Linked DNA regions of Azospirillum sp. TSH100. The protein of the gene in region 1 interacts with the protein of each later gene in a pairwise test. Links are inferred from orthologs where the notes say so. Each region holds a gene or a part of one and is shown in the gene's direction. Other genes may lie near its edges. The genes, in order: topA and E6C72_RS30340.

Region 1 (9,438 bases):
GGTCACCGTCGCCACGGCGGCGGATGCGGTCTGCATGTTGGACGACATGTTCTGGGTGACGGCGCTCTGCTCCTCCACCGCCGATGCCGTGCCGGTCACATGCTCGCGCACCACCGCGACCGCTTCGCGGATGGCGTTCAGCGCGGTGGCGACCTCGGTCGAGGTCGACTGGATGCCCTCGATCTCGGCGGAGATCTGCTCGGTCGCCTTCCCGGCCTGGTTGGCGAGATTCTTGACCTCCGAAGCGACGACGGCGAAGCCCTTACCCGCCTCGCCGGCCCGCGCCGCTTCGATGGTGGCGTTCAGGGCGAGCAGATTGATCTGGCCGGCGATGCTGTTGATCAGCCCGACGATGCCGTTCATCGCCTGGGCGGCGGCAGCCAGCCGGTCGGTGCTTGCCGCCACCGCGACGGTGCGGTCGAAGGCGCCGTCCGTGGCCGAACGGGCCCGGCTCATGCTTTGGGAAATCTCGCCGATCGACGCGACAAGTTCCTCCGCACTGGCGGCAACCGCCTGAACGCTGGCGGAGGTCGATCCGGCGGCGTCGTTGGCCGAATGGGCTTCCCCCATCGACAGATGAAGCGCCTGGTCGACCTCGCCGAAATTCTTGTCGATCATGACCTTCAGGTTGTTCAGCAGCGAAACCTGCGCGGTCACGTCGACCGCGAACTTCACCACCTTGGTGACCCGTCCCTTCTCATCGAAGATCGGGTTGTAGGCGCCCTCGATCCAAACGACCTTGCCGCCCTTGCCGATCCGCTTGTACTGCGCCGCCTGGAATTCGCCACGGCGCAGGGTTTCCCAGAACCTGGAATATTCGGCACTGTCGCGATAGGCCTGCTCGACGAAAATATTGTGGTGCTTGCCGACGACCTCGTCCAGGCGATAGCCCATCACCTTCAGGAAATTGTCGTTGGCCTTGGTGATGATGCCGTCGGTGGTGAACTCGATGACCGCCTGCGACCGGCTGATCGCCGCCATCTGCGTGGCGTAGTCGAGGTTTTCCAGCCGCTCCTTGGCGTCCGCCCATTCGACGACGAAACCGATTCGCTCGGTGCCTTCCGTCAAGGGCGTCACCAGCAGGTCGAACTGATGGCCACCGACCTTGATCGTGGCACCATAGGGCTTGGTCAACGCGGCCAGCAGCTTGCGTTGGTGGCTCGGATTCTTGTGGAAGACATCGATGTTGCTGCCGACGAGACGGTTGACGTCCAGACGGGGCAGTTCCTTGCGCAGGTCGCCTTCCACCTCGCGCAGAAGCGCCGTCACCGCCGGGTTGACATGAACGATGTTCAGATCCGTATCCGCCACCATCACCTTGGCCCGCAAGGCGTCCAATGCGGCCAGCTTGCGCCCCAGCGCCCGATTGGTTTTTCCCCGTCCGAACATCACCACCCCCACCCGAATACTCACGTATGAAGAAGATCATACCGAAATCGAAACAGGGTTCCATTAGGGGAAGCACTAAATCTTGTGATAATTCTCAAACCCTCGAAAAATACCAACCTTTTACCTGGAACTATAATTACAGGTTGCATTGGTTGGCTCGACAGACAACGTTTACAGGATAAAGCATTTATTATCCGGAATTTCTTTAGAATGGTTTTAGAATACGAGGCATATGACTTACGAAGTAGATCGATCCATTCGCCGGACAATGGAACGGATGCCAATGACGGCAGCCCAACACATTGAGAAAGAAACTTCCCGACAACCTCTCCATCCATGCGAATGTATGTTGAACACGCACACCCTGAATTGTAAATATCTCCAACATGATGCAATTCCGCCGCCGCTCCCTGACCGACTCCGAACGGCTCGACTGGCTCCGCCTCATCCGAACGGAGAATGTCGGGCCGATCACCTTTCACCGCCTGCTGGAGCAATATGGCAGCGCCGCCAAGGCGCTGGACATGCTGCCCGACCTGGCGCGGCGCGGCGGGCGGGCAAAACCGCTTCGGATCGCTTCCAAGGCCGAGGCGGAACGGGAAATGCAGGCCAACCGCCGCTTCGGCGCCCGCCTGCTCTGCACCTGCGAACCGGATTACCCGGAGCCGCTGGCCGCGGTGGACGATGCCCCGCCGGTGATTTCCGTCGCCGGGCATGACCATCTGCTGCGGCGCCGCGCGATCGCCATCGTCGGGGCGCGCAACGCCTCTCTCAATGGCAAGAAATTCGCCGAATCGCTGGCGCGCGAGCTGGGAGCGGCCGGGCTGCTTGTCGTCTCCGGCCTTGCCCGCGGGATCGACACCGCCGCCCATGCCGGCTCTCTCACCAGCGGAACCGCCGCGGTGCTGGCCGGCGGCATCGACGTGGTCTACCCGCCGGAGAATGAGGGGCTGTACCGCGACATTCTGGCGCAGGGCGTCGTGGTGGCGGAAAGCGCCATCGGCACCCAGCCGCAGGCCCGCCATTTTCCGCGCCGCAACCGCCTGATCTCCGGCCTGTCGCTCGGCGTGCTGGTGGTGGAGGCGGCGCTGCGCTCCGGCTCGCTGATCACCGCGCGGATGGCGCTGGAACAGGGGCGCGAGGTGATGGCGGTGCCGGGATCGCCGCTCGACCCGCGCTGCCACGGGACCAACAACCTGCTGCGCCAGGGCGCCACCCTGGTGGAGCGGGCCGACGACGTGCTCCGCGCCATCGAAAACCTGCGCCCGCCCACATTGGCGGAGCCACAGCGCGACCTGTTCAGCGCCCCCGCCTTCCTCCCGGGCAAGGCCGCCGAACCCGACGAATCCGACCTTGCCAGGGCACGCGCCGTGGTGCTGGAAAACCTCGGTCCCTCGCCCGTCACCATTGACGAACTCGTTCGCGGGTGCCAATTGTCCGCTCCGGTGGTGCTGACCGTGGTTCTGGAACTTGAGCTTGCCGGCCGAGTCCAGCGTCTTCCCGGTCATCAGGTGTCTCTTGCCTGATCGGCGCCGCTTCGGTTTGGGTGGGCATACGCGAAGGGCTGGTTTCTTGCCGGGCAGCAACGTCGTCATCGTCGAATCGCCGGCCAAGGCGAAGACCATCAACAAGTATCTGGGCGACGACTACACCGTCATCGCCAGCTTCGGCCATGTCCGCGACCTTCCGGCGCGCGACGGATCGGTGCGCCCGGATGAAGATTTCGCGATGGAATGGGAGCTGGGCGACCGCTCCAAACGCCACATCGACGAGATCGCCAAGGCGGTGAAGTCGGCCGACCGCATCTATCTCGCAACCGACCCGGATCGCGAGGGAGAGGCCATCGCCTGGCACCTGTCCGAACTCCTTCGCGAAAAGCATCTGTCCGACAACCGCGACGTCCAGCGCGTCACCTTCAACGAGATCACCAAGTCCGCCGTCCAGACCGCGATGGCGAACCCGCGCGCGGTTTCGCAGGAGCTGGTCGACGCCTATCTGGCGCGCCGGGCGCTGGACTATCTCGTCGGCTTCACCCTGTCGCCGGTGCTGTGGCGCAAGCTGCCGGGTTCCAAGTCGGCCGGCCGCGTGCAGTCGGTGGCCCTGCGCCTGATCTGCGAGCGCGAGTCGGAGATCGAGGTCTTCAAACCGCAGGAATACTGGTCGATCGCGGTCGGCTTCACCACGCCGGCCGGCGCCGCCTTCACCGCGTCGCTGACCCAGCTGGACGGCAAGCGGCTCGACAAGTTCGGCCTGCCCAACCGCGATGCGGCCGAGGCCGCGGTGGCCAAGATACGCCCGCAGGCCTTCGCCGTATCGCAGGTGGAGCGCAAGCAGAGCCGCCGCAACCCGTCGCCACCCTTCACCACCTCCACCCTGCAACAGGAGGCCTCGCGCAAGCTGGGCTTCGGCGCCACCCGCACCATGCGCACGGCGCAGAAGCTGTATGAGGGTGTCGACATCGGCGGCGAGACGGTGGGACTCATCACCTATATGCGAACCGACGGCGTCAGCCTGTCGCAGGAGGCCATCGACGGCGCCCGCGGCCTGATCGGCTCGCACTATGGCGAACGCTATGTCCCGGCCCAGCCGCGCGTCTACAAGACCGCCGCCAAGAACGCCCAGGAGGCCCACGAGGCCATCCGCCCGACCGACCTGCACCGCCGCCCTGACTCGGTGGCCGGCTATCTGGAGCAGGACGAGCTGCGGCTCTACGAGCTGATCTGGAAGCGCACGCTGGCCAGCCAGATGGAAAGCGCCGTGCTGGATCAGGTGGCGGTCGACATCGCCAGCCCGTCGAAGGACGTCGTGCTGCGCGCCACCGGCTCGATCGTCGTGTTCGACGGCTTCCTGAAAGTCTATCAGGAGGACCGCGACGACGCGACCGAGGACGACCAGCAGGAGCGCCGCCTGCCCGCCATGGACCAGGGCGATGCTCTCGTCCGCGGCGAGATCGATCCGGAGCAGCATTTCACCCAGCCGCCGCCACGCTATTCCGAAGCCAGCCTCGTGAAAAAGCTGGAAGAGCTGGGGATCGGCCGGCCGTCGACCTACGCCTCGATCCTGCAGGTGTTGCAGGACCGCAATTATGTGCGGCTGGACAAGCGGCGCTTCATCCCTGAGGACCGCGGCCGGCTGGTCACCGCCTTCCTGGAGAATTTCTTCCACCGCTATGTGGAGTACAACTTCACCGCGGAGCTGGAAAACCAGCTGGACGAAATCTCCGACGGCAAGATCGACTGGAAGACCGTCCTGCGCGATTTCTGGACCGCCTTCGACGCGGCGGTGAACGGCACCAAGGATCTGACGATCACCCAGGTGCTGACCACGCTCGACAACGAGCTGGGCGCCCATTTCTTCCCCGCCGCCACCGAGGACGGCCATGACCCGCGCGTCTGCCCGGTCTGCCGCGAAGGCCGGCTGGGGCTGAAGCTGGGCAAGATGGGCGCCTTCATCGGCTGCTCGCGCTATCCGGAGTGCCGCTACACCCGGCCGCTGGCCGTCGCCAACGACGAGAATGGCGAGGCGCAGGAAGGCCCGCGCGAGCTGGGCAACGATCCTGAGACCGGCCTGCCGGTGACGGTGCGCCGTGGTCCGTATGGCGCCTATATCCAGCTCGGGCCGGCACCAACCACGGCGGTCGCTCCGCCGGAGGAACCGGCGGCGGAAGAGCCTGCTGCCGACGGCAAGAAGCCGAAGGCGAAGAAAAAGAAGAAGGATGAGGCACCGAAGCCCAAGCGGGTGTCGCTGCCCAAGGGCATGGCCGCCGCCGACGTCGATCTCGACACCGCGCTGCGGCTGCTGGCCCTGCCACGCGCCATCGGCAACCATCCGGAGACCGGGGAAGAGATCAGCGCCGGCATCGGCCGCTTCGGTCCCTACCTGAAGCATGGCAGCGTCTACAAATCGCTGACGCCGGACGACGACGTTCTGACCATCGGCATCAACCGTGCCGTCGATCTGCTGGCCGGTGCCGCCAAGAAGGCCTCGGCTCCGGCCAAGACGCTGGGCGACCACCCGAAGACCGGCAAGCCGATCACCATGGGCTCGGGCCGCTTCGGACCCTACGTGAAGCACGCCAGCGTCTATGCCTCGATCCCCAAGGGGACCGAGCCGGACAGCGTCACGCTGGAACAGGCGCTGGAACTGATCGACGCGAAGGTCGCCAAGGACGCCGCCAAGAAGGGCGGGAAGGCCGCCAAGGACGCCGAACCGGCCAAGGCCGGCGGCGGCGAGGCGGAAAAGCCGGCCAAGGCCCCTGCAAAGACTGCGGCGAAGAAGCCGGCCGCCAAGAAGGCGACCAAGGCCAAGACGGCCAAGGACGCCCCGGCGGAAGCCGCGGCGCCGAAGGAGACGGCGAAGGCGTCGTAGGCACAACAGCCCCGACGCTCTTGCCAACGCCCTCTCCCGCCCCGGGAGAGGGCGGTCCTTATCCCTCAGCGTCCCCGCTTCGCCGCCAGCATGCTGGCGATGGCCGCCCCGTTCTTCCCGGCGCGTTCACCGATCACCGTCAGCGTCTCTCCCGGCGCGGCATCGATGCCCGCGGCCTTCAGCACCTCCACAGCGGTGTCGGACGTCAGGCCAAGGGCCGGGGCGGCGGCCTCCAGGCGGGCGCCGGACAGGGCGCCGAACACCGCCCCCGGATTGACGGCGCCGCCGCCGGTCGTACCGGTCATGCCGGTGAAGACCACCGAGACGATCACACTGGTGACGAAGGCCGCCTGGGCGGCATGCCGTTTCAGATAGCCCAGGAAGGCGCGCCAGTTCTTCACCAGATGCCAGAGTGCGATGGCGGAGAACACCACGCTCAGCCATTCGTGGGAGAAGCGCACCAGTCCGGCATTCCAGTGCAGGAGCAGCATGATGCCGGTCACGGTGGACACGACGAAGGTGACGATGGTGACGGGCGTCACCACGTCGCGGGTCATTGTTTTGGAAATGGTCATCGCAATCGCCTTGAATCGGGTGTCGTTTCTTGTTGACAGCCATGATCGCGCGCCACTGTAACTGGACGATATCCACCGGCATAAGGTTGCGTAACAGTGTGTAACGCGCCGGCCGGCGCGGGTTCGGCCGCTTCGTCTCGGGACTGCCGCCGACATGCTTGGGGAGTGTCATGGCCTCGATCCAGGAAGCCTTGCGGGTCGCCATCGACCATCATGGAGCCGGGCGGCTGCGGGAGGCGGAAATCCTCTATGGTCGAATCCTCGACGCTGCTCCCGAAACCCATGCCGCTTCACATTTGATGGGCATGCTGCTGGCCCAGACCGGCCGCCTGGACGAAGCGGTTTCGCGCGTCGCCGCGGCGCTGCGTGCCCGGCCCGACATGGCCGGCTACCACCGCGACTTCGGCAAACTCCATCAGGTGCTCGGCCATCCGGCGGAGGCCGCCGCCTGCCAGCACCGCGCCTTGGCGCTGCAACCCGACGATCCCGCCGCCCTGGCACTGCTGGGCGTGGCGGCCCAGATGACCGGCGATACCAATGCCGCCATCGACTCGCTACAGCGGGCGTCAATTCTCGACGGGGAGGATCGGGAAAGCCGGCAGCGCTTGGGTCTTCTGCTGGAACTGCGCGCGATCCATCACCTGGAGCGGCAGCAGGCCGGCGCTGCTGTGGCCGACCTGTCACGCCTGCTCATGCTGGAGCCGCCGACGGCGGAACGGCTGTTCCAACTCGGCAATGCCTGCGCCCGTGCCGGCCGCCCGGCGGATGCGCTGACCTGCTACCGCCGGACGCAAGCGCTGCAACCCGACCATGTCGGGGCGTGCTTCAACATCGGCATCCTGACCAGGCAGGCCGGCGGCCTTGATCTGGTGGCGCTGGAAACAGCGGCCGCGGCGTTGGCCCGGTCGGTGACCCTGGCACCCGATTACCTCGAAGCGCGCGAGATACTCGCGATCCTGCTGTTCCAATCCCACCGTGAGGTGGACTCGCTGGCCCATTCCGACAGGATCCTGACGCAGAAAATACAGAGCGCCATGCAAAGCGGGGCGGAATTGGCCCTGCCACGCTTGCGTGACAGACCGGCCGCACCGGAACGCCGCACCCGCGACATCGTTGCCTTCAGCCTGTGGGGCGCCGCAGAGATTTACGGCCGCGGCGCCGTGGAGAATGCGCGCCTCGTGCCATCGGTTTATCCAGGCTGGACCTGCCGCATCTACCATGACGACAGCGTCCCCCCGGCGGTGCTGGCGGAACTCGATGCGCTGGGGGCTGAACGGGTGCCCATGCCGCCGGGAAGCGGCCCGGTCACCGGCCTCTATTGGCGCTTCCTGGCATCCGACGACCCGACCGTGCGCCGCTTCGTCTGCCGCGACTGCGATTCCCGCGTCGGGCCGCGCGAACGGGCAGCGGTGGAGGCGTGGATCACATCGGGCAAGTCCTTCCACGTCATGCGCGACCACGCGCTGCACAGCGAAGTGATGCTGGCCGGCATGTGGGGCGGTCTCGCCGGTCTGCTGCCTCCGCTGGAGCCGCTGATCGGCCGCTTCTCCTCGGAGGAAGCTGACCGCTGGCAGGACCAGCGCTTTCTCCGCTCCCATGTGTGGCCGCTGATCGCGGAGGATTGTCTGATCCATGACAGCCACCAGCCCGGCCATGGCCTCCCATTTCCCGACCATCCCGGTGATCCGGCGGATCATGCCGTCGGCCGACGGGTGGCCGAGGTGACGTAACCCTGTCCACGCAATCCTGTCCAAGACGACCGGAGCGGCCGCCTGTTAGACTGCGGCATGGACCAGCAATCCGCATTGACCGAGGTGTCGTCCGGCGACGGCGAGTTCGCCCGACTGTGGCGGGAGGCGCGCTTCGACGGCATGGAATGCCTGAACGCCCGCTTCCAGCGCCACAGCTACGCCCCGCATACGCACGAGACCTATGTGGTCGGTGTCATCACCGCCGGAACCGAGCTGTACCGCTGCCGCGGCAGCGAGCGGGTGGCGCGGGCCGGTCAGGTGGTGGTGCTGGACCCCGACATCCTGCATGACGGCCGGCCGGCGGCGGACGGCTATGCCTACCGGATGTTCTACCCGTCGGTGGCGCTGTTCGGTCAGGCGATGGCCGAGGCACTGGACCGGCCGGTCGCGCCGCATTTCTCCGTGAAGGAACTGGACGACCCGGAGCTGTTCCAGGCCCTGTGCCGCCTGCATCTTGGGCTGGAGGGACCGTTCCGCGAACCGCTGCGCACCGACGCCGACGCGCTGCGCGCCTTCACCGCGCTCGCCCTGCGCCATGGCGACCTGACCGCCCGCCCGCGCGACCTGGGACGCGAGCCGGCCGCCGTCCGCCGGGCGCGGGAGTATCTGGACGCCCATCTCGACAGCCCGGTCGAACTGGCCGATCTGGCGGAGGCGGCGGGGCTCAGCCGCTTCCACCTGCTGCGCGTCTTCCGCGCGGCGGTGGGAACCACCCCGCACGGCTATCTGACCGACCGCCGGGTCGCCCAGGCCAAGCGGCTGCTGGCCGGGCCGCTGCCACTTGCCGAGGTGGCGCTGGCCTGCGGCTTCTGTGATCAGGCCCATTTCAACCGGGTGTTCAAGGGACGGGTCGGCGTCTCCCCCGGCCACTACCGGCGGGGCAGCAATCCCGTCCAAGACGCCGCCGTCATCGCCGCCTAACTTGCGCCCATGACCATGGACAGCATCGCCATACCGGCGTCCCCGCGGCAGGAGTTCGCGGCGGGCGTCGTCCATTGCCTGCCGATCGTGGCGGGCGCCGTTCCCTTCGGCTTCCTGCTGGGCAGCCTCGCCGCCAAGGCCGGGCTGTCGGCGCTCGACATGGGGCTGATGAGCGCGCTGGTCTTCGCCGGCAGTTCGCAATTCGTCGCGGTCGAACTGCTGGACAAAAATGGGAGCGGGGGCAGCGCCGGGCTGGCGGTGGTCGGCGCCATCCTGCTGGTCAACCTGCGCCACCTGCTGATGGGGGCGACGCTGGAGCCCCGCTTCCGCGGCATGTCCAGGGCACGGGCCGGGCTGGCGCTGTTCTTCATGACCGACGAGCAGTGGGCGCTGGCACTCCGCCGCGGACCGGAACTGTCGCTGGCCTACTGGTA
Region 2 (8,923 bases), on another replicon or contig:
ATGAGCGCCTGGATGATGCTGAACAATCTGGTCGGCCCGGCGATGCTCTATGCCGACCGCTTCATCCTGCTCAGTCTGGTGCCGGCGGCGATGGTCGCCTTCTACACCACCCCCTTTGAGCTGCTGTCGCGGCTGATGGTGATCCCCGGCGCCCTGTCGCTGGCGCTGTTCCCGCTGGCCTCCAGCCTGTTCCGGCGCGACCCGCCGGCGCTGGGCCGCATCCTGGACGCCGGCGGCCACCTGACGCTGGCGGTGTTCCTGGCGATGCAGGCCGCCACCATCGTCGGCGGCGAGACGGCGCTGGAGCTGTGGCTGGGTCCGGCCTTCGCCGCCAACAGCGCGTCTGTGCTGTCGATCCTGATGCTGGGCGTCTTCTTCAACGCCACCGCCTATGTGCCCAACACCCTGATCCAGAGCGTCGGCCGTGTCGACGTGACGGCGCGCCTGCAACTGGCCGAGCTGCCGGTCTATCTCGGCGTGCTGTGGCTGCTGGCCGAGCGCTATGGCGCGGTCGGCGCCGCGGCGGCCTGGAGCCTGCGCACGGCGGTCGATTGCGGGCTTCTGCTGGTTCTGCTGCCGCGCGTGGCGCCGGGGACGGGAACGGTGGCGCTGACCATCGGCCTGCGCGCCCTGCTGGCCGGGGTCGCCGGGCTGGCCGGCCTCCTGGTCGGCGGGCCGGTGGGGGCGGCGATCAGCCTGACCGGTCTGCTGGCGGTCGGGCTGGGGGTCGCCGGACGGCTGCTGCGTACCCGGTCGTGGGAGAAGCTGGCGGCCCCGCTGCGCAAGAACCGGACGGCGCCGCTGCCCGCCCAGCTGCCGGCACCCCGGATGAACGGGATCAGTGGACAGGCCATCGACGGAGCGGCGGCGGATCGTCCGTAACATCACCGTCCGTGACATCGTCCGACAAGGGCGCGGCCGTCGTCCGGCCACGCTCAACCGCTGCGGCGCGCAGGTGGTTCCTTTGCCGCCGAAAATGCGCTATGTGAGCGGAAACTCTGTGCAACGCTGGTTGGAGTTCGAAGGCCATGGCCGAGGGTACTGTGGACTATTACGCGATGGTCGAAGAGGCTTGGCAGCTCAGCGACACCGCGCGCGATTATGTGAAGAACGCTGGCCGCGAGGTGGACAACACCGAGCTGTGGGAGAAGGTGTTCGCCTCGTCGGCGCTGATCGACCTGGAGCGCACCCGCGCCGAGGGCGGCCAGCCGCTGCAGAAGATCTTCTTCAAGAACCCCTACGGCCTGCAGTACCGCGCCGACCACAAGGACTGGATCCCGTTCCGCCACGGCGCGCTCGACCCGGCCTATCTCCAGGTCATCTGATCGGCCTGAACCCGGCGGCTTGTGCCGTCTTGCGGTGGGGTTAGGGGGCGTGCATGGCACGGCTGGTGGCGGGGCAGGGCTTTGCCCTCGACTTGGATGAGGCCCGGCTGGCGAACGGCTTCGTCGCCGATGCCTTCACCACCCTGCCGGATGCCTCCTCCATTGCCGCCGGGGCCGGCAGCCAGACCGTCACCCGCACGGTCGCCGGCCGGGCCCATGCCACGACGCTCGACTATACCGCCACCGGCAGCGGGACGACGGCGACCGTCCGCTTCACCAGCCTGACCGACCGCGATCCGTCCGGGCTCTTGCGCTACCGGATCGAGGGTCTGGACGTCGCTCTGACCGGCGGGACGGTCGACCGGCTCGGTGCCCGCAGTTTCCAGCAGATCGACGGCTTCGTCGGGGCCGACGGCAACGACAGCGTCTATCTGGGGATCCCGAGCGGTCGCAGCTTCGACGGCGGCGCCGGCACCGACCGCGCCGCCTACACCGCCGACCCGCGCCGCTACGCCTTGCAGGGCGGCAGCTACCGGGCTGAAACGCCTGTGGTGGTGGCGCTGGACAACCGGCGCTATGCCGTGGTGTCGAGCCGCGCCACGGATATCCTGACCGATGTCGAGCTGCTGACCATCGACGGCCGCACTGCCGCTCCGGCGGCCTTTGCCTTCGACGCGCGCAGCTATCTGGCGGCCAACCGTGACCTTGCCGCCGCCTTCGGCGACAACGTGATCGCCGCGGCGGCCCATTATGCCTGGAGCGGCCGGAACGAGGGACGCAGCCTGAACGGCTTCGACGCGCTGGGCTATCTGGGCGCCAATCCCGACGTGCTGGCGGCCGTTGGCCTCAATCCCGGGGCCGCCATTCAGCATTACCTGGCCTATGGCGCCCGCGAAGGCCGCACGGCCGGCTTCGATCCCTACGGCTATCTCGCCTCCAATCCGGACGTGTTCGCGGCCGTCGGCATCGATCCGGCAGCGGCGGTGGTCCATTATGCCCGCTTCGGCCGGAGCGAGGGGCGCAGCGCGACCTTCGACGCCTCGGCTTATCTCGCGGCGAACACCGATGTGGCTGCGGCCACCGGCGGCGATGCCACGGCGGCCAAACTGCATTACCTCTCCTTCGGCATGCGCGAAGGCCGGCCGCTGCGGCTGACGCCCGGCCGGTCGGGGAATGGCGCCGCCGAAGGGCTTGCCATGCCGATGGCGTTCCCCGGCTGGGCGGCGGACCCGCTGTCGCAGCAAGCTGCGCCAATCGGAGCACCGGTGGGGGCACCGGTGGTCGTGACCGGTACCACCGGCAACGACACGCTGAGCGGCAGCGCCGCTTTCGACGCGCTGGGCAATGCGATCACCGACACGGTGGACGGGCTGGCCGGGATCGACAGCTTCGTGCTGACCGGCGCGCTCTCCTCCTATTCCCTGTCCTTCGATGGCAGCGGCAATCTGGTGGTCAGCGGACCCGACGGTACCGACACGCTGACCAGCATCGAGCTGTTGCAGGCCACCGACGGCGTCTATCCGCTGGGGTCGCTGGTCAGCTTCTCCCAACCGTCGCTGAGTGGGCTGACCGTCTCGACCTCCGCCTCTACCGGCAACGACTATCTGGTGGGGACGTTCCAGGGCGACGCCATCGGCGGCGGTGGCGGGAACGACACCATCGCCGGGCTGGGCGGCAACGACACGCTGTTCGGCAATGCCGGCAACGACGTCCTGCTTGGCGGCGACGGCGCCGACCAGCTGGAGGGCGGGGCCGGCAACGACCTGATGTTCGGCGGGGCGGGGGACGACCTGATGCGCGGCGACGTGATCGATGTCGTCGGCAACGACACCCTGCTGGGCGAGGACGGCAATGACTGGCTCGACGCCGGGGCCGGGACCGACTGGCTGGACGGCGGGCTCGGCAACGACACGCTCTATGGCGGGCTGGGCAGTGACGTGCTGCGCGGCGGCGGCGGTGACGACGTGATGTTCGGCGACGTCTATTCCGACCGCAACCACGAGATCTCCGTCAACGCCAGCGACACCGTCACCGGTTACGAGGACGTGCTGCTGGGTGGTTCCGGCAACGACACGCTGATCGGCGGCTATGCCGCCGACCTGCTGGATGGTGGTATCGGGGCGGACGTCTTCTCCATCCGCAACCTGAACGAATCCACCCTGGCCGCCCCCGATGTCATCATCAATTTCAACGGCGCCGTCGTGGCGGCGGAGGCGCTGAAGGGGCTGGCGAGCTATGCCACCGTCGGCGCCGAGGGCGACCGCATCGATCTGTCGGAGATCGACGCCATCACCGGCAATACCGGGAACGACGCCTTCACTTTCATCGGCACCGATGGTTTCAGTGCTGCCGGCCAGCTGCGCTATCAGGCCTCCGGCACGGTGACGCTGATCGAGGGCGACGTGAACGGCGACCGGACGGCCGATTTCCGCATCCAGGTCAACATCGCCAACTACAGCTTCTCCGCCTTCGACTTCGTGCTGTAGGCCAGCGGTCACCCTCATGATGTTCACCCTCGTCAGGACCGAACGGTTCGAACAGGACATCAAGAAGAGCCGCTTCCTGGCCCAGGCCGCCCCGGCCGGGAGCGAGGAGGAGGCGCGCCGCTTCATCGCCGCGTCCAGCCTGCCGGATGCCGGCCACAATTGCTGGGCCTTGCGGGTCGGCGACGTCTATCGTTTCAGCGACGACGGCGAACCGGGCGGGACCGCCGGACGGCCGATCCTCCAGGCCATCGAAGGGCAGGAGATGGACCGGGTGGCGGTGGTGGTCAGCCGCTGGTTCGGCGGCATCCTGCTGGGGGCGGGCGGGCTGGTGCGCGCCTATGGCGGCACGGCGGCGAGCTGCCTGAAGGCGGCGGCGCGCGAGCCCATTGTCGCCTATTCCACCCTGTCCGTCTCCTGCGGCTTCGCCGAGGAGGCTCGCATCCGCTCCAGCCTCGGCGGCTTTTCCGGCACGCGGGTGGAGACCACCGGCTTCACCGCCGACGGGGTCCGGCTTCAGGTCACGCTTCCCCGCGACCAGTCCGACGCCTTCATCCGCTTGGTCACCGACATCTCCCGCGGGCAGGCGGTGGTGGAGTGCTGCGAGGAATGAGCGGAAGCATGGCTTTTCCATAAGCATTCTTATGCATCAGTTTAATGACATGAAATCATACTCTCAAATCATGTTGTCATGGTATCGAACCAGCGCGGGGGCCAGCCAATTCCACCCCTTTTTCGTGCGCACCAAAGTCTAGTTTCCCGCAAAGCGGCAATTTTGATCTCTCACGGTCGGGCTTTGGCTTGAGCTGAAGTCACCGCCTGAAATCGCAGTCTCCTTCTTACGATTTCCTGCAAGTGATCGCCCGTTCTTGCCGGCGATACCCCGACTTATCGAGTTGTTGCTGCACAACTGTTCCTCACATTTGGGAGAACAGGGTCGTTCGGCCTGAAAGAATACTGCCGCCCATATGCTTGCGGCCATGAAGGAGGACCATCCGTGCGCGACGTACTGATTGCGGACGCCAGCCTCGACGATCTCGATCTGCTGCTCGACCGTTGCCGGCCCGATGTCCGGATCGTCCGGGTCGCGGCCGATGGAGATGGTGGAGGGGCTGTTGCCGCCGCGCTTGCCACCCGTCCCGCCGCCGTCCATCTGCTGGCCCATGGCGAGCCCGGCGCGGTCCGGCTGGGTGCCCACCGGCTCGACGTGACGGCGCTGTCCCGTTCCTGGCCGCAGGCTCCGGACACCGAGATTCTGATCCATGCCTGCGACACCGGTGCCGATGGCGGGCGCTTCGTCCAAGCGCTCGCCCAGGCGACCGGGGCCCGCGTCGCTGCCGCCAGCCATCCGGTCGGCCATCCGTCGCTGGGCGCTTCCTGGGATCTCGACATGGCGACCGGGCCGATCGCCGCCGCCCTGCCCGTCTCCGACACCGGCGCCTGGGTCCACCGGCTGGCCTACACCGGCACGCCGGGCGACGGCGACGACACGCTGATCGGCGATGACAGCGGCAACACCATCAATGGCGGGGCCGGCAACGACAGCATCGTCGGCGGCACCGGCAACGACAGCCTGATCGGCGGCCTGGGCGACGACACGCTGGTCGGCGGCGGCAACAGCGGCCAGTCGGCCGGCGACACGCTGAACGGCGGGCTGGGTGCCGACCATTATGTCGGCGGCAACGGCTTCACCATCGTCACCTACGAGAACGCCACCACCGGCATCACGCTGGATCTGACCAACGGCGCCAACAACACCGGCGAGGCGGCCGGCGATACCTTCGTCGATATCCAGCGCTGGGTCGGGTCGGAGCATGCCGACAGCCTGACCGCCGGCGACACCGCCGTGTGGTTCTGGGGCCATGGCGGCGACGATGTCGAGCATGGCGGGGCCGGCAACGACACGCTGGAGGCCGGCGACGGCAACGACACGGTGTTCGGCGGCGGCGGCAACGACCTGATCTATGGCCGCGCCGACAATGACGAGCTGCATGGCGACGCCGGCAACGACACGGTGGCGGGCGGCGGCGGTGCCGACCTGATCTATGGCGGCGATGGCAACGACCTGCTGAAGGGCGACTGGGAGCGCGACACCATCCATGGCGGCGACGGCGACGACACCATCCTGGCCGGCATCGTCAGCGCCGGCAGCTACGGCCAGACCCAGGCCGACCAGATCTTCGGCGAGGCTGGCAACGACCGCTACATCGTGGTCAGCCAGTATGACGCAGGGACCGTCAGCTTCGACGGCGGCGAGGGCATCGACACGCTGGAGATCCGCTCCGACGACCTGACCAGCTACAACGGCTACGACCTCGAATACTACACCGACGTCGCCTCTCCCACGATCGATCTGACGGGGATGACGCTGGCCGGGGTGGAGCGGTTGGAGCTGACCGGCAGCAAGGCGCATGACGTCACCCTGACCGGCGCGCAGGCGGCCGGCTTCGAGATGATCGCCGGCAGTGCGGCGTCCGATACCCTGCGCATCGCCGGCAGCGCCGATTTGTCGGCGGTGGCGCTGTCGGGCATCGAGGCCATCGAGGTTATGGCCGAGGTGACCGGCAGCAACGCCACCCTGACCCTCGCCGCCTCGCAGCTGGCCGGGCTGGCGCTGACCGGCAACGGCAATGCGCTCGCGGTGACCGCGTCCGGGAGCGGAGCGACCGTTGATTTGTCCGCCGCCACCGGTTTCGGCCGGGTTGCCCTGACCGGCACCGCCGGGTCCGACGACCTCACCGTCGGAGCCGGGGCGACCGTCACCGGCAACGGCGGCGACGACGTCATCCGCATCGCCGCCGGGACCACCGGTGCCGTCACCATCGCCGACGCGGCCGTCGGTGACCGGCTGGTGATGGTGGGTGCCGACCTGACCGCCATGCAGGTCGAGACGGGCGCCGGTTCCACCACCCTGCGGATCGGCAGCGATCTGGCGGTGACGCTGACCGGCAGCTTCGACGCCAGCCAGTTCCAGGTCGGCGGCGGCGTCACCATCGTTCAGGCCAACCACGCTCCGGTGGCGGAAGCCGGAAAGACGGTGATGGCCCAGGCCGATGCGACAACGGCGCTGGGCATCGCCGCCCCGACCGACGCCGATGGCGACGCCCTGACCGTGACGGTCACCGGCCTGCCCGCCGGCGGCGCTATCCGGCTGGGCGACGGCACGCCGGTGACGACCAACCAGAGCCTGACCACCGCCCAGCTCGCCGCCCTGACCTTCACCGCCGGCACAGGCACCGTCGGCGATGCCGGGTCCTTCGCCTACACCGTCTCCGACGGTCATGGCGGCACCGCCGGCCAGACCGTGGCGCTGACGGTGAATGCCGCCCCGGTGACGGAGGCCGACAAGACGGTGACGGCACGGCAGGACGCGGGCGCGGTGGCGCTTGGCATCGCCGCCCCGACCGATGCCAATGGCGACGCCCTGACCGTGACGGTGACTGGCCTGCCGACCGGCGGCACCGTGGCTTTCCCCGACGGCACCGTGGTGACGGCGGACCAGAGCCTGACGCTTGCCCAGCTGTCGGCCCTGACCTTCTCCCCGACGGCCGGCACCGTCGGCAATGCCGGGTCCTTCGCCTACCGGGTGGAGGATGGCCATGGCGGCGCCGATACCCAGACCGTCGCCCTGACGGTGGAGGCCGCGCCGGTGGTCTCGCCTCCCCCTCCCCCTCCCCCTCCCCCTCCCTCCTCACCCGATCCGGTCGTGACGCCGGTGGTGGAACCGGTCGTCAACCATGCCCCGATGGTCCAGGCCGACAAGACGGTGAGCGTGCAGGACCGGACGGTGGTGTCGCTCGGCATCGCCGCCCCGACCGATGTCGACGGCGACGCGCTGACGGTGACGGTGACCGGCTTGCCCGGCGGCGGCAGCGTGCGGATGGCCGACGGCAGCGCCGTGGCGGCGAACCAGACCCTGACGGCGGCCGATCTGCCGGGACTGACCTTCCTGGCCGCCGGGGGTGCTGCAGGCGATGCCGGGTCCTTTGCCTACAAGGTCGATGACGGCCATGGCGGCGTGGCGGCGCAGACCATCGCCCTGCAGGTGGTGCCGTCGGCCGACCCCGCCTCCACCCCGCAGACGCCGCCTGCTGGCGGGCTGCCGGCAGGCTTCAACGCGCTCGCCTACATCGCCTCCTACCCGGACCTGATCGCCGCCTTCGGCCTCAACACCGATGCGGCGACCCAGCATTACATTCAGGTCGGGCAGGCGGAGGGACGGACGGTGACCTTCGATCCGCTCGCCTACACCGCCTCCTACCCCGAGCTGATCGCCGCCTTCGGCACCGACGCGGACGCCGCGGCCCGGCATTTCATCGAGTACGGCTATGGCGAGGGGCGGCATCCCAACTTCAGCGGGCTGTCCTACATCGCCTCCTATCCGGACCTGTCGGCGGCCTTCGGCACCAACGCCGATGCCGGCACCCGGCATTACATTCAGAACGGCTATGCCGAGGGGCGGACCGCGACCTTCGACGGCTACAATTACCTGGCGGCCAACCGCGATCTCGCGGTCGCCTTCGGCACCGATGCCAATGCCGCCGCCCGCCATTACATCGAGCATGGCCGGGCAGAGGGGCGGCCGGCCCAGGGCTTCGACGCGCTGCGCTACATCGCCAGCAACCCGGACCTGATCCAGGCCTTCGGTCCCGACGTCCAGGCGGCCGAGATCCATTATGTCCGCAACGGCTATGCCGAGAACCGGTCGCTGACCGCCTTCGACCCGGCGGCCTATCTGGCGAGCCATCCGGAGATCGCCACGGAGTTCGGCACCAGCGACGCCGCGGTCGAGCTGGCCTACATCAAGCGCAGCACCTCCAGCGCGGCGGAGGCAGGGAGAGCAGCCAGTGGGGCCGCCACCACTGGCGAGGCCCCCATCGCCGTCACCATGCTGGCGGCCGGGATGACCGGGTCGCAGGCGCAGGGGATCGACGGCGGTTTCCACGACGCCTCGTCGGGCATGGCATCCGGCCTGCTGGCGGCCGGCGATGGTGGGCTGTCCGCCCGGCAGCGGACGGAGCTGCCGGCCTGAACTTTGGTGCGGGAAGGGGCGGCCTTTCGGGGCCGCCCCTTCCTATTGAACCGGCCGCTTTCCCGCCGCGGTCTGGGGCCGGC

What was found.
Region 2: the proteins of topA (region 1) and E6C72_RS30340 interact in binary tests that used the Escherichia coli proteins (3 or more experiments, as listed by UniProt). The link is inferred for Azospirillum sp. TSH100 from one-to-one orthologs.

Annotation. Positions count from the first base shown.
Region 1 is NZ_CP039634.1:2,602,793-2,612,230, forward strand. Bases 2,603-5,957 are described here. They hold topA (type I DNA topoisomerase), read left to right. Parts: upstream 2,603-2,961; coding sequence 2,962-5,757; downstream 5,758-5,957. Other genes in these bases: dprA (DNA-processing protein DprA), read left to right, coding at 2,603-2,915; E6C72_RS12345 (DUF4405 domain-containing protein), read right to left, coding at 5,823-5,957. In the rest of the region: E6C72_RS12330 (PAS domain-containing methyl-accepting chemotaxis protein), read right to left, coding at 1-1,413; more of dprA, read left to right, coding at 1,779-2,602; more of E6C72_RS12345, read right to left, coding at 5,958-6,332; E6C72_RS12350 (tetratricopeptide repeat protein), read left to right, coding at 6,503-8,062; E6C72_RS12355 (AraC family transcriptional regulator), read left to right, coding at 8,120-9,004; E6C72_RS12360 (AzlC family ABC transporter permease), read left to right, coding at 9,014-9,438. UniProt on the Escherichia coli protein: Releases the supercoiling and torsional tension of DNA, which is introduced during the DNA replication and transcription, by transiently cleaving and rejoining one strand of the DNA duplex.
Region 2 is NZ_CP039640.1:36,074-44,996, forward strand. Bases 2,786-5,625 are described here. They hold E6C72_RS30340 (YigZ family protein), read left to right. Parts: upstream 2,786-3,830; coding sequence 3,831-4,421; downstream 4,422-5,625. Other genes in these bases: E6C72_RS30335 (calcium-binding protein), read left to right, coding at 2,786-3,811; E6C72_RS32500 (DUF4347 domain-containing protein), read left to right, coding at 4,806-5,625. Outside these bases: E6C72_RS30325 (flippase), read left to right, coding at 1-882; E6C72_RS30330 (hypothetical protein), read left to right, coding at 1,029-1,325; more of E6C72_RS30335, read left to right, coding at 1,379-2,785; more of E6C72_RS32500, read left to right, coding at 5,626-8,840; E6C72_RS30350 (MFS transporter), read right to left, coding at 8,883-8,923.